3 regions of the Luteipulveratus mongoliensis genome follow, and region 2 is predicted to be linked to each of the others. Evidence: predicted binding sites of a transcription regulator. Region 2 holds the regulator's gene; each other region holds the start of a gene.
The links. The regulator LexA, encoded in region 2, represses DNA repair genes until DNA is damaged. The targets are predictions, from matches to a motif close to TCGAACANNTGTTCGA.
Positions count from the first base shown of each region.

Region 1: VV02_RS05000 (HNH endonuclease signature motif containing protein) is a predicted target of LexA. The motif match lies at 1,831-1,846, and genes of this name have one in related genera.
Region 3: VV02_RS22595 (HNH endonuclease signature motif containing protein) is a predicted target of LexA. The motif match lies at 1,098-1,113, and genes of this name have one in related genera.

Region 1 covers NZ_CP011112.1:1,068,852-1,075,810, forward strand. Annotated here, with positions in the region: gene VV02_RS04980 (aminoglycoside adenylyltransferase domain-containing protein) at 1-56, shown strand, start outside; gene VV02_RS04985 (VOC family protein) at 156-545, shown strand; gene VV02_RS04990 (EthD family reductase) at 621-938, shown strand; gene VV02_RS04995 (hypothetical protein) at 982-1,383, shown strand; gene VV02_RS05000 (HNH endonuclease signature motif containing protein) at 1,855-3,294, shown strand; gene VV02_RS05005 (GNAT family N-acetyltransferase) at 3,423-3,935, shown strand; gene VV02_RS05010 (GNAT family N-acetyltransferase) at 4,006-4,935, opposite strand; gene VV02_RS05015 (aldehyde dehydrogenase family protein) at 4,937-6,376, opposite strand; gene VV02_RS05020 (DUF899 family protein) at 6,435-6,959, opposite strand, start outside.
Region 2 covers NZ_CP011112.1:3,712,371-3,719,329, reverse strand. Annotated here, with positions in the region: gene VV02_RS17660 (AEC family transporter) at 1-337, opposite strand, end outside; gene VV02_RS17655 (LysR family transcriptional regulator) at 345-1,256, opposite strand; gene VV02_RS17650 (NAD-dependent protein deacetylase) at 1,371-2,231, shown strand; gene lexA (transcriptional repressor LexA) at 2,279-2,998, opposite strand; gene VV02_RS17640 (LysM peptidoglycan-binding domain-containing protein) at 3,266-3,658, shown strand; gene nrdR (transcriptional regulator NrdR) at 4,090-4,596, shown strand; gene VV02_RS17630 (vitamin B12-dependent ribonucleotide reductase) at 4,620-6,959, shown strand, end outside.
Region 3 covers NZ_CP011112.1:4,741,897-4,748,855, reverse strand. Annotated here, with positions in the region: gene VV02_RS22600 (LLM class flavin-dependent oxidoreductase) at 1-765, opposite strand, end outside; SAM riboswitch class IV at 795-906, opposite strand; gene VV02_RS22595 (HNH endonuclease signature motif containing protein) at 1,204-2,850, shown strand; gene VV02_RS22590 (hypothetical protein) at 2,944-3,663, opposite strand; gene VV02_RS22585 (hypothetical protein) at 3,756-4,523, opposite strand; gene VV02_RS22580 (SigE family RNA polymerase sigma factor) at 4,523-5,020, opposite strand; gene VV02_RS22575 (class I SAM-dependent methyltransferase) at 5,081-5,851, opposite strand; gene VV02_RS22570 (DUF3109 family protein) at 5,851-6,642, opposite strand; gene VV02_RS22565 (Ppx/GppA phosphatase family protein) at 6,721-6,959, shown strand, end outside.

The DNA.
Region 1 (6,959 bases), 2.6 Mb from region 2:
GGCAGCAGGCCATCGTCGCGGTCATGCGGGACGTCCTGGGTCGTTACGGGCTCTGAGGCTGGTCCTCCGCTCGATCGCGTGCGGTTGTCGCTGGACGCGGTGCGGTTGTCGGCGGACCTGGTGCGGTTGTCGGCGGTATCTGGGAGGGTCGCGCCATGGCATCGCGCACCGCGAATTTCTGTATCGACGCAGCAGATCCGTACGCCCAGACCATGTGGTGGGCGCAGGTCCTCGAGGACTTCGTCCTGCCTCCGGATGAGCAGTCTCCTGACGACGAGGAGTGCGGGCTCGAAGGGCCGGACGGGCGCTACCTGCTCTTCCTCAGGGTGCCCGAGCCCAAGACGGTCAAGAACCGGATGCACCTCTGCCTGCGACCGACTGACCGCAGCCGCGACGAAGAGGTCGACCGACTGCTCGGGCTCGGCGCCACGATGGTCAACGATCTGCGCAAGCCCGACCGCGGTTGGGCCGTGCTGGCCGATCCGGAGGGCAATGAGTTCTGCGTGCTGCGACCGCTCGATCCGTCCGAGGACTCGCCTGCGTAGGGTGGGCCCGGCTCGGTCAGCGGCTCGCCCGCTCCCGGGCGAGCCGGCCGGCGTACCAGCGCGAAGGAGCGTCCCGTGATCAAGGTGAGCATCATGTACCCGACGACACCGGAGGCGCGGTTCGACCACGACTACTACCGCGACCGGCACCTGCCCATGATCGCCGAGCTGCTCGGCCCGGCATGCGAGCGTTGGACGATCGACCGCGGTGTCAGTGGGGGCGGGCCGGGAGTCGATGCGCCGTACGTCGCGATGTGCCACGTCTACAGCGAGTCGCTGGATGCGTTCCAGGCGGGGTTCGGGCCGAACGTGAAGCAGATCATGAGCGACATCGGCAACTACACCGACATCACCCCGGTCATGCAGATCAGTGAGGTCGTCGTCGACGGCTGACGCTCGCCGTTGGACAGTGCAACGTCGAGGGGAGGAGTACGTCATGAGCACCGACCTGCAGCGGATCTTCCACGCCGAGGCCCGGCCGACCATCGTGTGCCTCTGTGGCTCCAGCCGGTTCCACGATGCGTTCCAGCAGGCCAACTACGACCTGACCATGGCAGGCGAGATCGTGCTCTCCATCGGTTTCTATCCGTCCGCCAAGGCTCAGCACGGGCACGGGCACGGGCACGGTGAGGGCGTGGGGCACGACTCGGTCGAGAAGGTCGCTCTGGACGAGCTGCACAAGCGCAAGATCGACCTAGCCGACTACGTGTACGTGCTCGACGTCGACGGGTATGTCGGCGAGTCGACCAAGTCGGAGATCGTCTACGCCTCCCAGCACGGCATCCCGGTTCGCTACCTGTCTCAGGAGCGGCCGGGTTCAAGGACGCAACGGATCTGATGCGTGTCGTGTGGTTTCCAGGTACCCGTTCGCTCGTTCGAATAGGCCTCTGAACTCGGGGTCTCGAACCCTCGGGGCGGATCAACGTGACCCGGCCCGGACGATCGAGGAGCATCAGACGGCGTCGACGGCGGGTGACGCTGTGGTCGTGTGTCGCCTCGACGAGGAGCGCGAGGCGTGGGGACGGTGGCGTCGATGCGGCCGCCCGTTCGTTTGGCGCTCGTCCATCGATCAGTTCCCTGTCGCTATTTCCTGCCGTCTGCAACATGTCTCTCCCCGATCCGTGGCTGTGCTGAAGCCAGGATTCCGTTGTCCACAGAGCATGTCGCGGATCGGGGTCAAGCCTGTGGATGAACGTGCTGACGGGAGGGGGATGTGGATAACGCGAAGCCGCGAATCATGTTGGCAATAAACAATATTCACGCCCATCGGTCTTGCGGCATCGATGCGAACACCTGTACGGTCGACGGTATGGGCGAGGCAGCGCACGACCCTGATGGGCGCCCGGACAGCGAGTCGCTGCCGGGGGAGTCCTTGGTGTCTCGGGTGCCGCCGGGGCCGGCGGCTGATGCGGTGTCTGCGGCTGCTGCCGCGGTGGTTGCGTTGGAGGGGTTGCCGTCGGCGTTGCATCAGGTCGGCTCGGCGGATCTGGCGCCGTTGGTGGAGCTGCTGGGTGCCTTGAGTGATCGGGTGCAGGCGTGTGTGGTGATGGCCACCGCTGAGGCGTTGGAGCGGGGTGTGGTGCGGGAGTCGCAGGCGGCCAGCCCGGCGCAGTGGGTTGCTGCGCATGCGGGCCGCCTTGAGCCGGGTGAGGCGTCGCGGGTCGCGACTGTTGCTGCTGCTGTGAATCAGCCCGACAACGTGCTGCTGCGGGAGGCGGTCGCGGCCGGGGCGTGTAGTGCACGGGCGGCGCAGGTGAGTCTGCGGGAGCTGGGCAAGATCCTGCCGGTGCTGCCGGGTTTCGCCCGCCAGGAGTGTCTGGCGTACTTCGTGCAGGTGGCCGCGGCTGGTGGTGGTGCTAGGGAGCTGCGGCATCTGTCGCGGTGGTTGGTCGCGACGTATGCCGGTGACCGGCTTGAGGATCAGGACGCGGCGTTGGAGCGGGTCGAGGAGTTGTCGTGGTCGGATCTGCCGGGTGGGTTGCGGCGGTTCATCGTGGATCTGGCGCCGGGAAACGCGGCGCGGTTGGTTGCTGCGGTCCAGGCGGGTGCTGCACCCCAGCCGGTGGTTGACCCGGACACGGGCACGTCTTCTCCGGATCCGCGGAGTCCGGGTAAACGGCGCGCGGACGCGTTCATGGACCTGCTGAACCTGGCTGAGTCGGCGGACACCTCGACCTCGCACGGGTCCACGACCAAGCTCGTGGTCACCATGGGCTTGGATGACCTGCGCGCTGAGCACGCTCGGACCAGGGCTGCCGGCGCAGGACACACCAGCGCCGACCGTTCTAGCGCCGGGACCAGATCGGGTGCCGGTGGCGGCGGATCGGGCGGGCTCGGGGTGACGAGTCTGGGTGACACGATCGATGCCGGCACGATCCGGCGGATGGCCTGCGACGCGGACATCATCCCGATGGTCCTGGGATCACGCTCTGAACCGTTGGACGTCGGCCGGGAGCAACGCCTGGTCAAGGACGGACTACGCACCGCGGTCGTGGCCCGAGACCGGTGCTGCACCTTCCCCGGATGTGATCGGCCACCCAGCTTCTGCGAGGTCCACCACGTCCAACCCTGGTACGCCGGAGGCCGCACCAGCCTGCTGAACTCAGCCCTGCTCTGCCGCCGCCACCACACCATCGTCCACCGCGACAACCTGACCGCCACCGTCACGCCCTTCGCTGTCCGATGGCATCGGACCACCAGCACAAGCGATCGGGCCGAGACCATGACCGTTGCGAGCCGCGGCCCATGACAGCGACCGGGCGCAGGCCACGGCCCGCGGCGACCGACGCAGCCACTTGACCAAGCGCTGTACGTCGGTGCGCCAGCGGTCGCGCGAGTGCTGGCCGACCGTGTCCACGGAGTCCATAAGGTGCAGAGATGCTTCAGCTTGTCGCCCCGCGTGCCGATCTCCACGTCGCCTGGCTCGAGGCGCACCACGAGTGGGGTCCGGGCACCCACGAAGACGGCTTCGGCGTGGGGCCGGACGACGATGTGGAGTCCGCGGCCGGCTTCGCTGACTGGGTCGATCGCCTTGTCGCGCAAGCTGATCCGGCCAGCGCAGCCGCCATGGGCAAGGCGCCCTGCACCTGCCGCTGGATCGTGGAGGACGAAAAAGTCGTAGGCGGCATCGCGCTCCGACACGGCCTGACCGAGAAGGTGCAACGTCTGGGCCACATCGGCTACGGGATCCGCCCGTCCGCGCGCGGTCGAGGGCTGGCGACCTGGGCGCTCGGCCAGATGCTGACGGAGGCGGCCAGGCTCGGCGAGAGTCGGGTGCTCCTCGTGTGCAGGAGCGACAACGTGGCTTCTCGCAAGACCATCGAGCGCCTGGGCGGGGTTCTGGAGCCGACGTCGGCCCCGGAGGTTTGCCGCTACTGGATCAGCACCTGACGCGGCGCCAGCCCGACCAGGGCGAGCAGCCCACGCCACCGGGCGACACCGATCACGCCGACGCCAGGGTTCATAGATCTTTAGCCAGCCCGTCCTCGGTGATGACGTAGCCGAGCTGGTCGTACAGCGCTCGTGCGCCGTTGTTGTGACCAAAGACGTTGAGCCCCAAGCTGATTGACCCGTTCTCCTGGCACCAGCGAGCACCGGCCGTCATGATCGAGCGACCGTAACCCTTGCGCCGCTGAGCCTCGTCCACGATCACGTCGTAGACGAACGCCCGGGGTTGGGAGTCATCGATCCACAGCGTGCCGACAGTCGTGTCGCCGTCGTACGCCGTCCAGAACCGCTGGCCCGGGCTGTTGAGACCGTCGGGCACGAGTGCCGCGAACTGAGTGTCAGCGATCTCCCGGGCGAGCTCGGGCGACTCGCCCATCTGTACACGAGTCTCGACGTAGGAGGACCGCTGCTCGGACATAAAGTCGTCAAACTGCTGAGAAGTCATGGGCTGCAACGTGATTCGGCCATCATCATGAACTGGATCGCCCCTCAGGTCGATCGCCATGTTGGTCGCCTTCGACTCGAAGCCGCCGCCGTCTGCGAAGGCGGCCCGAGACGAGTCGCCCGGGACCAGCGACGTCCACAGCGACGTCGCACCGGCGGCCCGCGCCTCGGCCTCGACCAGTGAGCGCACTTCTCCGGCGACTGAGAGGTCGTCGAGGTGCACATCGCCCACGGACGCCTCACGCAGGTCGCTCGACTGGCGCCAGTAGAGCGACCCGATCAGCGACCCGTCGGCGCCCGCAACGTGGACGACATGCGCCCGCGGCGTCGCGAGGCCTTCCGGCAGAGACGCCCGAAAGTTCTTCTCCGCCAACGCGCGTGCGCTCTCCTCGTCGCCGGTCTGACCGAGGTAGCGAGTGGGCACCGCACGGTCGAGCACCTGGGCGAACCAGTCGTCGTACGCCTCCGCCGGCAACGGGACGAGCGTGACTACGGCCACCTCAGCCCTCCACCGGAGCCGGGGTGTAACCGATGACCGCCTTGGTCTCCAGGAAGTCCGCGAACGCGGTCTCTCCCCACTCGCGTCCGTTGCCGCTCTGCTTGTAGCCGCCGAACGGCGCGTTGAGGTCGACAGGGGCTCCGTTGAGGTTGACCTGTCCGGCGCGCAGCTTCGACGCCACGGCACGCACGGCGTCCTGGTCGGCGCCCGAGACGTACGCCGCGAGGCCGTACGGGGTGTCGTTGCCGATCGCGATCGCGTCCTCGACCGAGTCGTACGGCAGGATCACGAGGACCGGGCCGAAGATCTCCTCGCGCGCGATGGTCATCTCGTTGTTGACATTGGCGAAAACCGTTGGCTTCACATAGAACCCGGTGTCCAGCCCATCCGGCCGTCCGGTTCCGCCGGCGGCTAGTGTTGCGCCTTCGTCGATGCCCTTCTGGATGAGCCCTTGGATCTTGGTGAACTGCGCCTCGGACACGACCGGGCCCATCTTCACGTCACCTGTCGGGTCACCCACCGTGACCTTCTCCGCGGATGCCTTCGCGATCGAGGCCGCCTCGTCCATGCGCGCGGCCGGGACGATCATGCGGGTCGGGGCGTTGCACGACTGTCCTGAGTTGGACCACACGCCGGCGGCGCCGATCTTGACGCCCTTCGCGAACGCGTCGTCGTCGAGGATGATGTTGGGCGACTTGCCGCCGAGCTCCTGGTGCACTCGCTTCACCGTGGGAGCGGCCGCGCGGGCCACCTCGACGCCGGCGCGGGTCGAGCCGGTGATCGAGATCATGTCGACCAGGTCGTGCCCGGCGAGGGCGGCACCGACGGTCGGCCCGTCGCCGTTGACGAGGTTGAAGACACCCGCGGGCACGCCTGCGGCGTCAAGGATCTCGGCCAGGATGTACGCCGAGAAGGGCGCCTCCTCCGACGGCTTCAGCACCATCGTGCAACCCGTCGCCAGGGCCGGCGCCACCTTGCAGGTGATCTGGTTGAGCGGCCAGTTCCATGGCGTGATGAACGCGCAGACCCCGACCGGCTCGCGAAGGATGCGGGTGGTGCCACGGTCCTCCTCGAACGGGTAGTCCTTGAGCACCTTCGCCGCGGTCGCGAGGTGGCCGAGGCCCATCCCGACCTGCGCGGTCGCGGACAGCTTGGCCGGTGCGCCCATCTCCTCCGTGACCGCTGCTGCCAGGTCCTCCGCGCGCTTCTTGTACTCACCGAGAATCGCGGAGAAGAGCTCGCCGCGCTGCTCGACCGTGGTCTGGGAGTACGACTCGAAGGCCTGCCGGGCCGCCGCGACGGCCTTGTCGACATCGGCCGCGGAACCGAGCGAGATCTGCCCGGCGACCTGCTCGGTGGCCGGGTTGACCACGTCGTGTGACTGCGGCTGAGTGGGATCGATCCACTCGCCGCCGATGTAGAACTGTCGGTACTCGCGCATCCTGGCCAGGCTCCTAGGTCGACATTGACACTTCAGCGAGCATAAGTCGGGGGCCTTGTCACTCGCCCTTCGGCCAACCCTCGGGGGAGTCCTCCCAGCCCTCCTGCCGGCCGTACGGTGCCAGGTCGAGGATGTTCTGCTCGAACATGATGCGGTCCACGCCCCTCGAGCCGGTCGTGTAGGTGCGGTACACGTCCTCCCCGTCCCGCAGGAACATCGTGAGCTGGAAGCCGCCGTGCCCCACGCAGTCGGCAGCGAACGTCGTACCGGCCGACGAGGCGTACGGCACCGTCCAGCCCTTCTCCTGCCAGTACCCCGTCATCTGCTCCAACGGCATGTCGGAGATCGTCCGCCAGGCGACGCCTTGGTCGGCCAGCCCCTTGAGAAACACCACCTGGTTGGTGAAGTTGGTGCACCCGGGGCAGAAGTTGTCCGGCCCGTTGTTCATGAACTGGTAGACGGCGAGCTGGTGCTTGTCCCCGAACAGCTCGAGCAACGTGACCGGCCCGTCCGGCGAGGTGAAGGTGTAGGACTTCTCCACCTTCACCATTGGCATCCGACGGCGGCGGGCCGCGAGGGCGTC
Region 2 (6,959 bases):
TCGGCAGCCCGAGGTTGCCCGCGTTGACGTACGACGAGCACAAGACGCCCACCACGGTGTCGGCGCCGTCCCGGCGGAACACCAGCCGGGCCAGCACCAGATAGATCCCGCCCGCACAGACCACGCTGGCCAGTGCGACCACCAGACCTGCCGAGAACACCCGATGCAGATCTGCTTTCAGCAGCAGGGTGAACAGCAGGCACGGCGTCGCGACGAAGAACACCAGACGGGCGAGCATGAGCTGGCTGGCCTGGTCGAGCACACCGGTGTGGGCGAGGACGAAGCCGACGGCGATGACCGCCCCGATGACCCCAAATCCTTGGAGAACTCCCTGCATCCTGCGGTCAGCAGGTGGCGCGCGCGGCCTCGTGCAAGGCCTCGAGGGTGGCCTCGACCGCCGGAACCCGTTGCAGGTCAGGCGTGGTCACGGCCAGGACCGTACGACGGTTGGCCGGGTCGATCGGCATCGTCACCACGCCCGGGTTGCTCGCTGAGCGGAGGATCAGGTCTGGGACCAGAGCGACACCGAGGCCCTCGGCAACCAGTCCGAGAACCGCGACGTAGTCCTCGGTCTCGAAGGCGACCTCGGGCACGAACCCTTCGCGCGCAGCGAGCGAGAGCAGGTGGCCGCGACACCGAGGGCAGCCGGCGATCCACTGCTCGTCGGCCAGATCGGACAGCTTGGCCTTGCCCGCCACGGCGAGCGGATGCTTCTTGGACACCGCGAGACGGACCTCGTCGTCCAGGAGCTTGCGGATGGAGAAGGCCTCCAGGCCCTCTTCGCCACGGGGGAGATCGTCACCCTCGTAGGCGAACGCCACTGCGAGGTCGCACTCGCCGGCACGCAGCGCGGCAAGGGACTCCGGCGGCTCTGCCTCGGCGAAGGTCACCTGCACCTCCGGGAATCGCTCCTTGACCAGAGCGAGAGCACGAGGCACCAAGGTCGACGAGGAGGACGGGAAGGCCATCAGCCGTACGCGCCCGGCACGCAGCCCGGCGATGGCGGCGACCTCTGCCTCCGCAAGCTCGAGAGCGGACAGCACCGGTCCGGCATGCCGGGCAAGGATGTGACCGGCTTCGGTGAGGCGGACCGTACGGCCGAGTCGCTCGACCAGCACCGTGCCGGTGCGCTCCTCGAGTCGCCGCACCATCTGGGAGATGGCTGGCTGGGAGTAGCCCAGCGAGGCAGCTGCGGCGGTGAAGCTGCCCTCATCGGAGATCGCGCGCATCACGCGCAGGCCAGCAGCGTCAATCATGCCCGCCAGTATAAGTTGGTGTTATCGATATTGCCAACGCATCGCTGTCCGGTAATTCACGCTGGTCAGCGACCCGTAGCGCCGTGAGCAGGAGACGTCCCGGATACTGCTGGTGTGACTGAGGCGACGACTCGACCACCGGACGTCGACGCATCGACCTGGGACGAGCTGGTCAGGCTCGTCGCCGCGGGTGGGCTGTCCGTGCTGACCGGCGCCGGCCTGTCCACCGAGTCGGGCATCCCTGACTACCGCGGTCCCGACGGTGAACGCCGCATCACGCCGATGACGGCCACCGAGCTGTTGGCCTCGCCGGAGGCCCGACAGCGCTACTGGGCGCGCAGCTACGTCGGCTGGCGACGCTTTGAAGGCGCGCGACCCAACGTCGGTCATCAGGTCGTGGCTCGGCTGCAGGCCCGAGGTCTGCTCGGCACCGTCATCACTCAGAACGTCGACGGGCTGCATCAGCAGGCCGGCTCGGTCGACGTGCTCGAGCTGCACGGCTCGCTCTCGCACGTCGTCTGCATGCAGTGCGGCGAACGCTACGACCGCGAGGTCATCGACGAGCGGCTGACCCAGGCGAATCCGACCTTCGATCGCGAGGTCGGCGGTGAGATCCGACCGGATGGTGACGTCGTACTCCCTGACGAGCTGGTCTCGACCTTTCGCGTCGCGACCTGCGTCGTGTGTGGTTCGGACAAGCTCAAGCCGGACGTGGTGATGTTCGGGGAGGCCGTGCCAAAACCGTTGGTGGAGAAGTGTTTTGGTGTGGTCGAGCAGTCGGATGGCCTGCTTGTCCTCGGGTCTTCGCTCATGGTGATGTCGGGCTATCGGTTCGTACGACGTGCGTCTCGCCTCGGCCTGCCGGTCGCGGTTCTCACCCGCGGTCGTACGCGCGGGGAAGCCGAGACCACGATCAAGATCGAGACTCCCTTGGGAGAGACGCTGACCCATCTCGAGCAGGCACTTCCTCAGTAGTCATCGGCATCCCGCGAGATGGAGAGCGGGAGGCCGATGACAGCTGGTCAGACCACCCTGCGCAGGACGGCGGTGACCTTGCCGAGGATGGTGGCCTCATCGCCGTCGATCGGCTCGTAGGCCTCGTTGTGGGGCATCAGCCACACCTTGCCTCGGGTGCGCTTGAACGTCTTGACGGTCGCCTCGTTGTCGAGCATCGCTGCGACGATGTCACCGTTCTCCGCGGTCTGCTGCTGGTGAACGACGACCCAGTCGCCGTCGCAGATCGCCGCATCGACCATCGAGTCGCCGACCACCTTCAGCAGGAACAGGTCGCCCTCGCCGACGATCTGCCGGGGGAGTGGGAAGACATCCTCGACGACCTCCTCGGCCAGGATCGGGCCGCCCGCTGCGATCCGTCCCACGACGGGGATGTAGGACGGCTCGGGGCGCTCGTCGTTGATGCCGGTCTCGTCGATGCCGGACTCGGCAGCTGCGCTGACCGGACCGCCGCGGTAGCCGCGGTCGCGCTTGCCCATGTCGGGTGACACGACCTCCATCGCCCGGGGGCGCATCGGGTCACGCCGCAGGTAGCCCTTGCGCTCCAGCATGGACAGCTGGTGCGCGACGGAGCTCGGAGACGTGAGGCCGACCGCCTCGCCGATCTCCCGCATGCTCGGCGGGTAGCCGCGGCGGTCGATCGAGTTGCGGATGACGTCCAGCACCTTCCGCTGACGCGTGGTCAGCGCGTGGCTGTCGGGCTCCGGCAGCTCGTGGATCTTGGCCATCTGGTGGTCCTCGTTCCCCGTCTTAGCGCGGCCAGAGCACCGTCGCGCAAGGCGATGTCAGTGGTCGCTGGTTGAGTCTCGATCTGTGAGCCAAGCCTATGAACTTCGGACACAGTTCTCAAACACCTGTACGACGCATGTCGCGGGTGGCGGAGCTGGCGGACGTTCGCGGTTGGTCTCGACTTCATCGAACACCCGTGCTATACATCGTACAAGCGTTCCATCGCACATGTGTTCGGATCAGCACAGCAGAGGTTGGAGGAGATCATGAGCGCGGTCATCGCCTGGGAGCATCCGCAGAGCTCGACGCCCACCGTGCGTCGGCGCCACCTGACGGTGGTGCCCGATCCCGAGCCGGTGATGAGCAGGGCGAGGGGGCCGCGCCTTCGGCTGACGCCGCGCGGTCGCCTGATGCTCCTGCTGGCGGGAGCGCTGGCCGTGCTGGGTCTGGTCACAGCCTCCGTCGCCGCGGCGTCCTCGCCTTCCACCCCACCGACTCGGGTGGTGACGGTTGAGCCGGGTGCCACGCTGAGTGAGATCGCGCAGGCTGAGCTTCCTGGACTGCCGGTCCACGAGGGAGTGGCCAGGTTGCAGCTCGCTAACCGACTGAGCTCTCTCCAGGTGAGCGCCGGCCAGCGGCTGGTGATCCCGCAGGGCTGACTTCGCACCACGCGTCGTGACGGCCGGGCCATCCACCGCGTGGTGGACGGCCCGGCCGTGGCGCGTTCGATGGTGGTGCGGCGTGGGTGGCGACCGGTACCACCGATCGCCGCGCGACACGCCGGATTCGGACATTGCGACACGCCCACCGCAGGTCCCTGACCTGCAGTGATCTGACTGCTGGACAACCCAAGGCCGACGGATCTTGCACCTGGGCGCCAGGCGTCTTACGATCCCTATATCTAGTAGTTACACCGCTGTAAGTCGTCCACATATAGTCCCCAGGTCATCCACCGGATACCCACAGGTTTATCCACAGGAAGACGCGGAGGGACACCGTCAGAGCACCGTCTCCGGGCATTCCTATGCCCATTTCGGTGTTGACCATGACGGGTGAGGGCGGCGTACGACGTATGTGGAGAGGAGCCGCCATGCACTGCCCGTTCTGCCGTCACAACGACAGTCGAGTGGTCGACAGCCGCACCAACGAGGACGGCACCTGCATCAAGCGGCGGCGACAGTGTCCGAGCTGCGGCAAGCGGTTCTCCACGATGGAGAACGCCAGCCTGACCGTGGTCAAGCGGTCCGGCGCCAGTGAGCCGTTCAGCCGGGGCAAGGTGATCAGCGGCGTACGCAAGGCCTGTCAGGGGCGACCGGTGAGCGATGACGACGTCGCGCTCCTGGCCCAGCAGGTGGAGGAGTCGATCCGGGCCAAGGGTGTCGCGGAGATCGACGCGCACGACGTCGGCCTGGAGATCCTCGGCCCACTCCGGCTGCTGGACGAGGTCGCCTACCTGAGATTCGCCAGCGTCTACCAGGCCTTTGAGTCCCTCGAGGACTTCGAGGCCGCGATCACGCTGCTGCGGGTGGAGTCCGACACCGAGCACGGACCCGAAGACATCACGACCACTGTCAGTGGTCAGCGAGACGATCAGTGAAGAACGAGAGAGGGAGAGTCGCCATGACGGAGACGACGCGCGCGCAGTCACAGGCTCGTCGCAAGAGCAAGGGTGTAAAGGTCGAGCGGATCTACACCACGCCCGGCGTGCACCCCTATGACGAGGTGACCTGGGAGTCGCGTGATGTCGTCCAGCAGAACTGGAAGACCGGCGAGACGATCTTCGAGCAGCGCGGTGTCGAGTTCCCCGACTTCTGGTCGCTGAACGCCTCCACCATCGTCACGACCAAGTACTTCCGCGGCGCACTGGGCACGGACGTCCGCGAGAAGAGCCTCAAGCAGCTCATCGACCGCGTGGTGCTGACCTACGTCAAGGCCGGCAAAGACTTCGGCTACTTCCGCAGCGACGAGGACGCGGAGCTCTTCGAGCACGAGCTGACGTGGACGCTGCTGCACCAGGTGTTCGCGTTCAACTCACCGGTCTGGTTCAACGTCGGCACCAAGAGCCCGCAGCAGGTCTCGGCCTGCTTCATCCTGTCCGTCGACGACTCGATGGACTCGATCCTCAACTGGTACAAGGAGGAGGGGTTCATCTTCAAGGGTGGCTCCGGCGCCGGCCTCAACCTCTCCCGTATCCGCTCCTCCAAGGAGCTGCTCTCCAGCGGCGGTACGGCTTCTGGTCCGGTCTCGTTCATGCGCGGCGCTGACGCGTCGGCCGGCACCATCAAGTCCGGTGGCGCCACCCGACGGGCGGCCAAGATGGTCGTCCTCGATGTCAACCACCCCGACATCGTGGAGTTCATCGAGACCAAGGCGCGCGAGGAGGACAAGATCCGCGCGCTGCGCGACGCCGGCTTCGACATGGACCTGGGCGGCAAGGACATCACCTCCGTCCAGTACCAGAACGCCAACAACTCGGTCCGCGTCAGCGACGAGTTCATGCGTGCGGTCGAGGAGGGCAAGACGTTCGGCCTCACCTCCCGCAGCGACGGCTCGGTGATCGAGGAGGTCGACGCTCGCGAGCTGTTCGACAAGATCAACAAGGCCGCCTGGGAGTGTGCCGACCCGGGCCTGCAGTACGACGACACGATCAACGACTGGCACACCAACCCGGAGACGGGCCGCATCACCGCGTCCAACCCGTGCTCGGAGTACATGTCGCTGGACAACTCCTCCTGCAACCTGGCGTCCCTGAACCTGCTGAAGTTCCTCAAGGACGACGACACGTTCGACACCGCGACCTTCCAGAAGGTCGTCGAGCTGGTCATCACCGCGATGGACATCTCGATCTGCTTCGCCGACTTCCCGACGGAGGCCATCGGCAAGACCACCGTCGACTACCGCCAGCTCGGCATCGGTTACGCCAACCTCGGTGCCCTGCTGATGGCCACCGGCCACGGCTACGAGTCTGAGGGCGGTCGCGCCCTGGCAGGTTCGATCACCTCGCTGCTGACCGGTGCCTCCTACAAGCGGTCAGCAGAGATCGCCGCTGTCGTGGGTCCGTACGCCGGATATGCCCGCAACGCCGAGGCTCACAAGCGCGTCATGCGCAAGCACCGCTCGGCCAACGACGAGGTCCGCACGCTCGATGTGATGGACGGCGACATCCACCGCGCGGCCACCAAGGCCTGGGCGGAGGTCATCGAGCTCGGCGACAAGCACGGCTACCGCAACGCGCAGGCCTCGGTGCTCGCGCCGACCGGCACCATCGGCTTCATGATGGACTGCGACACGACCGGCATCGAGCCGGACTTCTCGCTGGTCAAGTTCAAGAAGCTCGTCGGTGGCGGCTCGATGCAGATCGTCAACCAGACCATCCCGCGCGCCCTGAAGAAGCTCGGCTACCAGCAGGAGCAGATCGAGGCGATCGTTGAGCACATCGCTGACAAGGGCCACGTCATTGACGCGCCCGGTCTGAAACAGGAGCACTACGAGGTCTTCGACTGCGCGATGGGCGAGCGTGCCATCAGTGCGATGGGCCACGTCCGGATGATGGCTGCTGCGCAGCCGTTCCTCTCCGGTGCCATCTCCAAGACGGTCAATCTGCCGGAGACGGCCACGGTCGAGGAGATCGCGGAGGTTCACCTGGAGGGCTGGAAGCTCGGCCTCAAGGCGCTGGCGGTCTACCGCGACAACTGCAAGGTCGGCCAGCCGCTGTCCGACGGCGGTTCGACGGCCAAGGGCAAGAAGGCCGCAGGCGAGGCCGGCGTCGAGAAGGTCATTGAGTACCGCCCGATCCGCAAGCGTCTGCCCAAGCGTCGCAGCAGCCAGACCACGTCGTTCGCGGTCGGCGGTGCGGAGGGTTACCTCACGGCCGGCACGCACGCGGACGGCGAGCTCGGCGAGATCTTCCTGAAGTTCGGCAAGCAGGGCTCGACCCTCGCGGGCGTCATGGACGCGTTC
Region 3 (6,959 bases), 1.0 Mb from region 2:
GATGAAGCCGAGGTCGGCCGACCTGCCGATCAGCTGCCACGGTCGTACGTCGTGCCCGAGGGCCGCTATCAGCGGCTGACCCTGCGGAGGGCGAGGGGTGATCGACGGACCGCGCACTGAGAAGTGGTCGCCTTCGAAGTCGATGTAGTGCAGCTTGTCTCGGTCGACGAACCGGCCGGTGGCTGAGTCGCGGATCTCGGCGTCGTCCTCCCACGAGTCCCACAGCCGGCGCAGCACCTCGACGTAGTCATCGGTCTCATCGAAGAGTGCGTTGGCCAGGGATCGCTGACCGTCGGCGTCGAGGTCGGTCCAGTCGCCCAGCTCTCGGCGGCCGAAGTGGTCGGCCTCGTCGCGGCGGCCGCCGATCCGCACCTGTACGCCGGCGCGGCCGCCGGTCACGTAGTCGAGCGTCGCGATCGACTTCGAGAGATGGAACGGCTCGGTGTGCGTGGTGATCGCGATGGGTACCAAGCCGATTCGTCGGACGAGCGGGCCGACTCGGTTGGCGACCAGGACCGCGTCGAGGCGTCCACGAAGCCGGTCGGTGCGGTCGTCGTGGTGCAGCGCGTCATCGGCCTGGAGGGCGAGTCCGTCCTCGAGGGTGACCAGGTCGAGGGCGCCGCTCTCCGCCAACCGGACCAGGTCGGCCCAGTAGCGAGCAGTGAACACCTCGTCCGCCCGAGCGGACGGGTCGCGCCAGGAGGCCGGGTGCCAGCCGGTGCCGTCGAGGGCCACGGCCAGATGGATCAGGGGTCTGGGGCTCATCGTGTGCCTCCCGGGCGGCTGGCGCCGCGTCGTCGCGCTTGCCGCACGGGTTCATGCGGCCGGGTCGTCACCTGGGGCACCCCGCCACGAACGGAGGGTTGCCGGACAGCAAGCCAGGGCTTCACGCTGCCACTCAAGACCAGATTCAAGATAACTGAGAGTTATTCATATGCAAATGCCAGCGTCCACGTGGTGAGCGGGGCGGCCCGACTCGCTCGGCGGTGAGCCGGAGCGGTCTGCTGGCGCACTAGCACGCACCACCGACAACGTCAGAATCGTCGAAAGGCTTTACACAGCAATCAAATTCATCGATCGCGGACTTGCGGCGAAGTTCGTACGTACGTACGATGGTGGCATGGCAAGCGCACCCGAGATGACCACGCTGCGCCGCGAGACGGACACCGCTGCGCGGCGCAGCTGGTCATCGCTCGGGAGGCGTTGGAGTCGGCGTACGCGCTCATCCGCAACGACACCGAGGACGTCGTGTCGGCACCGGTGGTGCTCGAGCAGGTCAGCGTCACCCAGCACCTGGTCGACCTGGCCCACGCTGTGCAGGCGCATCGGTTGGCGCAACATGCGGGCTCGGTGGCGCACTACGACCCGTCAGGTGATGCCGGCCATCGACTTGGTCGCGGCGCGGTCGGTGATGTTCGGGACACCGCGGTCGCGGACATCAGCGCCGCCCTGTGCTGGGGGCCGCGCACCGCGGCGCGGCGGGTGCGCGAGTCGGTCGCAGCGGTGTGCCACACCCCACTACTGATCGACGCCCTCGCCGACGGAGCGATCGACCGGGAACGCCTCGCCGCGGTCGTTGACGCGTTGGAGGACGTCCCCGAGGGCACCCGAGCTGTGGTCGCGCCACACGTGGAAGCGGCGATGCTGTCCGGACCCCGTGGTGGCATCAGCTCGTGGACCGCGACCGCCACCCGTAAGCGCGCCCGAGCCGCAGTGGCCAACCAGGACGCCGAGTCACCGGTGCGGCACCGGCGACGGAGCGTGCGTGAGGCCCTCGGAGTCTGGTTCGAACCCGGCCGCATTCGCGGTACCAGCACCATGACCGCAACCCTGCCGACTGAGCAGGCGGCAGCGATGCAGTCCGCGATCCAGGACCTCGCCGGGCGCTACCGCAACGCACCGGACGACAAGGCCGCTACGGGACAGGCTGAGACCGGGGCCGCCGAGCTGCCGGCATCGGCTGGTGATGCACGGCGCGCACCGTTGATGGGTGAGTGCCGGGCACAGGCGTTGGTGGACCTGCTGACCTCCTCCGCGGATGCGTCGGCGTCGTGCACGTTCCTGGTTCCCGTCCAGGAAGGCGCCGCACGAGCCGCCGCGGTCGCCACCGACGGGCTCGCGGACCTGCTCGACCAGACCAACCTGCGCATGGGTTTCGTCGCTGGCGGCGAGACCGGCCCGGGAGAACCTCTCGACCTGTCCGCATGGGGACTGCACCCTGCGAAGGGCGGTCGCGTGCCGGACGTGCCCGACCCATGGACCACCACAGACCTGCCGCCGTGGCACCCACCCGGCACCAAGCGGGCAGCACCCGCCGCGACGAGTGGGAGTGATCCGGTCGCGGAGGCAGTGGAAGAGCTGATCGAACGGCTGACCACGATCGCCAACCAGCGCACGGACTCCGAACCGCCAGCCGCACTGGGCGATGTGGTCGTCGACGGTGTCGGCGTCATCTCGGCCGAGACCGTCACCGGACTGGTCCATGCCCTCGGTGACACGATCGGTCGTGCCCTGGTCAGCCCGACCACCGGTGCCCTGCGCGAGCACACCAGCACCGCCTACCGGCCACCGACCCGGATGCGTCAGTTCGTCCAGCTCCGCGATCAGGTCTGCCGCTTCCCCGGCTGCACCCGACCAGCACAGATGACCGACACCGACCACGTCATCCCGCACGGTCGTGGCGGCAGAACCGAACCCGCAGGGCTGCTGTCCCTGTGTCGGGCCCACCACCGTGCCAAGCACTCCGGCGCCTGGACCGTCACCATCACTCCAGACGGAACCGCCACCTGGACCAGCGCATCCAGCCGGATTTACATCACCTACCCCGCCCACGAACCGCCGCCCTTCTAGCCGGGCTAATGACTCAACGACGCGAGTGAGCGGGCGGGTCTGCTCCCCTGATCCAGACCCGCCCGCCCGCCGTGTTGTGTCGACCGGCGCGGACTACGGCGTCGTCGGCAGCGGCGGGTACACCTGGGGCTCAGGGATCACCAGGGCCGCGTCGGTCGCGAGCCGCTGCAGCTGTGCGGCGCTGTAGCGGAACTTGTGACGCGCCTCGGCCAGCGAACCGGCCTTGACCTTCTCCGCGACCGAAACGCCTCGGTCGTGCGCCCGGATATGCCCGACGACCAGGTTGTACACGCCCCGGACTGCGAACTCGTTGACGGTGACGTGTGAGCCGTCCGGCAGCACCTTGACCTCGCACCGGAACGGCACCTCACCAGGCGGCAGCGGCTGCTCAGGGCACTGCGCGCGTGACTGCTCCGGTGTCGGGTTGGTGCCCTTGGGCGCGATGAACACCGCCGTCCAGATCACGTGCGTCCGGTCGCCTGGCAGGGTGAACTTGCCGTGCCAGTCCGTCGCGTTCTGCACCTGATCCACGGGCAGCGGCGTGTTGCGGTTCCAGTCGCTCGCATAGATCGTCTCCTTCACCAGACCGTGACCGCCCGGAAGGTCGGCACGGACTCGCTTCTCGATGAGCCGCGCGACCGGACTGGCCGTCTTCGCCGAGTCGACCTTGGTGACTCGAGTGCCAGCTGGGTCGACCAAGGTGCCCTTCCCCTGGGCGCTGGCCGACGAGGTGAGGCCGGCGACACCGGCGCCCCCCGCGAGGGCGAGGCTCAGGACTGCTGTCGGTACCACGTACCGCGTGCGCATCTTCATGACATCTCCTTGTGTGGTGGGGACATCCACTGCCTCAAGTGGGCAGGGCTCGATATCGGATCGACGGCGTCGATCCGATCTGGGGGAGTGGGTCAGGGTCCGGTCGGTGGAGGTGGCTCGACCGCTGGGCGCGGGATGACGAGGTCCGGCGCGGTGACGACGGGTTCGAGCTCGGCGGGCGTGTACTTCCACCCGTTGCGCGCTTCGGCCTGAGTACCGGCCTTGACCCACTCCGTGACGGTCACACTCATCTGACCGGGCCGAGCGCTGAAGACCGAGCGAGCCCACCCGTCCTTCGATCCGCGTTCATTCACCTCGAACGTGCTTCGGTCGGGGCGTACGGTGCACGACTGTCCCGAGGACAGCTCGGCGGGGCAGGACGGAGCCGATGTGTTCGAAGGCAGGCTCACGACTGTCACCCGCAGCGTGTGCCGAGGATCTGATCTGAAGGTGTAGACGGCTTGCCAATCCGTAGCGTTGTCAGCCTGATTCGGCGGAAGCGCGGTGTCACGATTCCAGTCGCTCGGATAGATCGTCGACTTCTCCCACAGCGATGCTCGAGGCAGCCGTTGCTCGATCACACGCTCGAGCGACGCTTCCGTCTGCGCTGCGCGTCCGGTGTAGATGCTGGTCGTCTTGGCCGGCGCGGGCTCTTCCACGGCGGCGCGATGGCTCACGAAGCCGACCGTGCCGACGGCGATGGCTGCGGCAGCAACGGCGGCACCGACCGACGCCACGACGCGACGCCGCGTGCGGGCCCGGCGACCGGCGTACACGACCGTCTCGGCCGTCAGCTGCATCGGCGGCTCGGACGCGAGGTCATTGGCGAAGGTCTTGGACACCCAGTCCTCCTCGTTCATCACGCACCTCCTGTGTCGTACGAGTCGGCGAGCGCTACTCGCATGGTCTGCAGCGCGCGTGCGCTGTGGCTCTTGACGGTGCCCTCGGCGAGGCCGAGCACATCCGCGACGCCGGCGATCGGCATGTCATCGATGAAGCGGAGGGCGACGATCGCTCGCTGCCTGGCGGTCAGTCCCGTCATCGCCGACGCGAGGGCCAGACGGTCGTCCGTCCGCGGCGGTGGGGCAACCTGTTCCGGGACCCTGTCGGTGATGCGCTCGCGGACTGCGGTCCGCCGGCCGTTGAGGAACAGGTTGGTGAGGATGCGTCGGGCGTAGGCGTCGATCGTCTCCTGGCGCACCTTGTGCCAGTGGACGTACAGGCGCACGAAGGTGGTCTGGACCAGGTCCTCGGCCGCCTGCCAGTCGCCGCACATCGCGTACGCCGTCCGCCGCAGGGCAGGTGCCCGCGCGGTGAAGTACTCGATGTACTCCTGCTCCCATGCTGGGTGTCCCATGGCCCCCCTCTCACCCGCTGTCTACAAGTGAATACCCGCGAGCGGCGCGAAAGGTTTACGTCAGTAGTGGCGCCAGCGCAGCGCGACGGCGTAGTCGACCTCGGTCCCGTCGTGCGAGGCCAGGATCTTGTCGGACAGCTCCGGCGTGAACTCGATGCGGACGACCGCCTCGAAGTCCTCGCGGGTGTCGAACTTCCACCGCATCATGACCGGCTTGGTCGTGAAGCCCTGACGGTTCCAGAACCGTTGCACTGCAATGGGATCCGCATCCGGCCAGGCGTCCCTGAACCACCGCCCGAACGTCGAGCGCGTCGCGTCGTTGTCGATCAGGAACGCCACGCCACCTGGTGCCATGACCCTCGCCAGCTCCCGCAGTCCCGGCTCGCAGCCCGGACCGAAGAAGTACGCCCAACGGTTGTGTACGACGTCGATCGAGTGGTCTTCGACCGGCAGTCGCTGGGCCAGCCCGTGACGTACCTCGGCGTTGGCGATGCCCGAGATCCGTTGCACCGCACGGTTGTAGAGGGGCACGTGCGGCTCGACGCCGATGACTTGCTCGGCGGTCTCGGCGAGCAGAGGCAGGTGGAAGCCCGTCCCGCACCCGATGTCCAGCACTCGGCGGTCCGCCCAGCTGCGGATGGTGCGCATGGCCGACCAGATCGCGCCGTCGGGGTCGACGCCGTTGTTCTCGATCTCGTACGTCTCCTGGTCGCCCCAGATGTTGGGCGACGGAATCGGTTGATCCTCACCTGATCCTTTTGGACGTGACTCCTCCTCCGCCCGAGGTCGCAGGCTCCCTCGGTCCGGCATCGTCGTCCCGTCGGTGTCCATCAACCTTGCTCGGCAGCCAGCGTCGCCGGGTGCACGAGGAGTGGCAGCAGCTTGCGGCCGCCCGGACCCTTGCGCGCAGCCCGGACGAGCGCGAGGTGAGCCTCGCACCGGAGGACGAGCTCGTCGTACGCCGCATCGCCCATCAGGTGACGCAGCTCGCCGGCGTTGGAGATGTAGACCGGGTCCTTGCCGACGTGCGCCTCGGGATTGCTCGAGCAGTACCAGTCGAGGTCGTGGCCCCCGGGGCCCCAGCCGCGACGGTCGTACTCGGCGATCGAGATCTCGAGGTAGGACGTGTCGTCGGGCAGCTCGACGGTGCGATAGGTACGCCGGATCGGCAGCTGCCAGCACACGTCGGGCTTCATGGTGTGCGGCTCGGCGCCGACGAGCATCGCGTGCTGGTGCAGTGCGCAGCCGGAGCCGGCGGGGAAACCGGGCCGGTTGTGGAAGATGCAGGCGCCGTCGACCACGCGGGTCTTGGTGTCGCCGTCCTCTTTCTCGCGCCAGCCCTTCTTGGAGTGGCCTTCGTCGTAGAACTGCCACTCGTCCGGCCCGAGCTGCTCGACGACGCGCTTGACGTTCTTGATGTCGTCCTTGTCGGAGAAGTGCGCGCCGAGCGTGCAGCAGCCGGTGTCGGGTGCGTCCTCGTAGATCCCCTGGCAGCCGTTGCCGAAGATGCACGTCCAGGACGACGTGAGCCAGGTCAGGTCGCAGCGGAAGCGCTCGTTCGCGATGGCGGGGTTGTCGAACTCCACCCAGGTGCGGGCGATCTCCAGTGGTGTCTCGGGCACAGGCCGACTCTAGGCGTCCCGGCGCCGAGGAGCGGACGTCCCACCATGCGCGGCGAAGGACGTGGGTAGCCTGGCCGCATGCGGCTCGGGGTGATCGACGTGGGCTCCAACACGGTCCACCTGCTTGTTGTCGACGCTCACCGCGGCGCGCAGCCGCTCCCGGCGTACTCCCACAAGATCGAGCTGCGGCTCTCGGAGCACACAACCGCGGACGGTGAGATCAAGGAAGCCGGCGTCGAACAGCTGTCGACCTTCGTGGCCGAGTGCCTCACCATTGCTGAGGACCAGGGCATCGAGGACCTGCTGGCCTTCGCGAC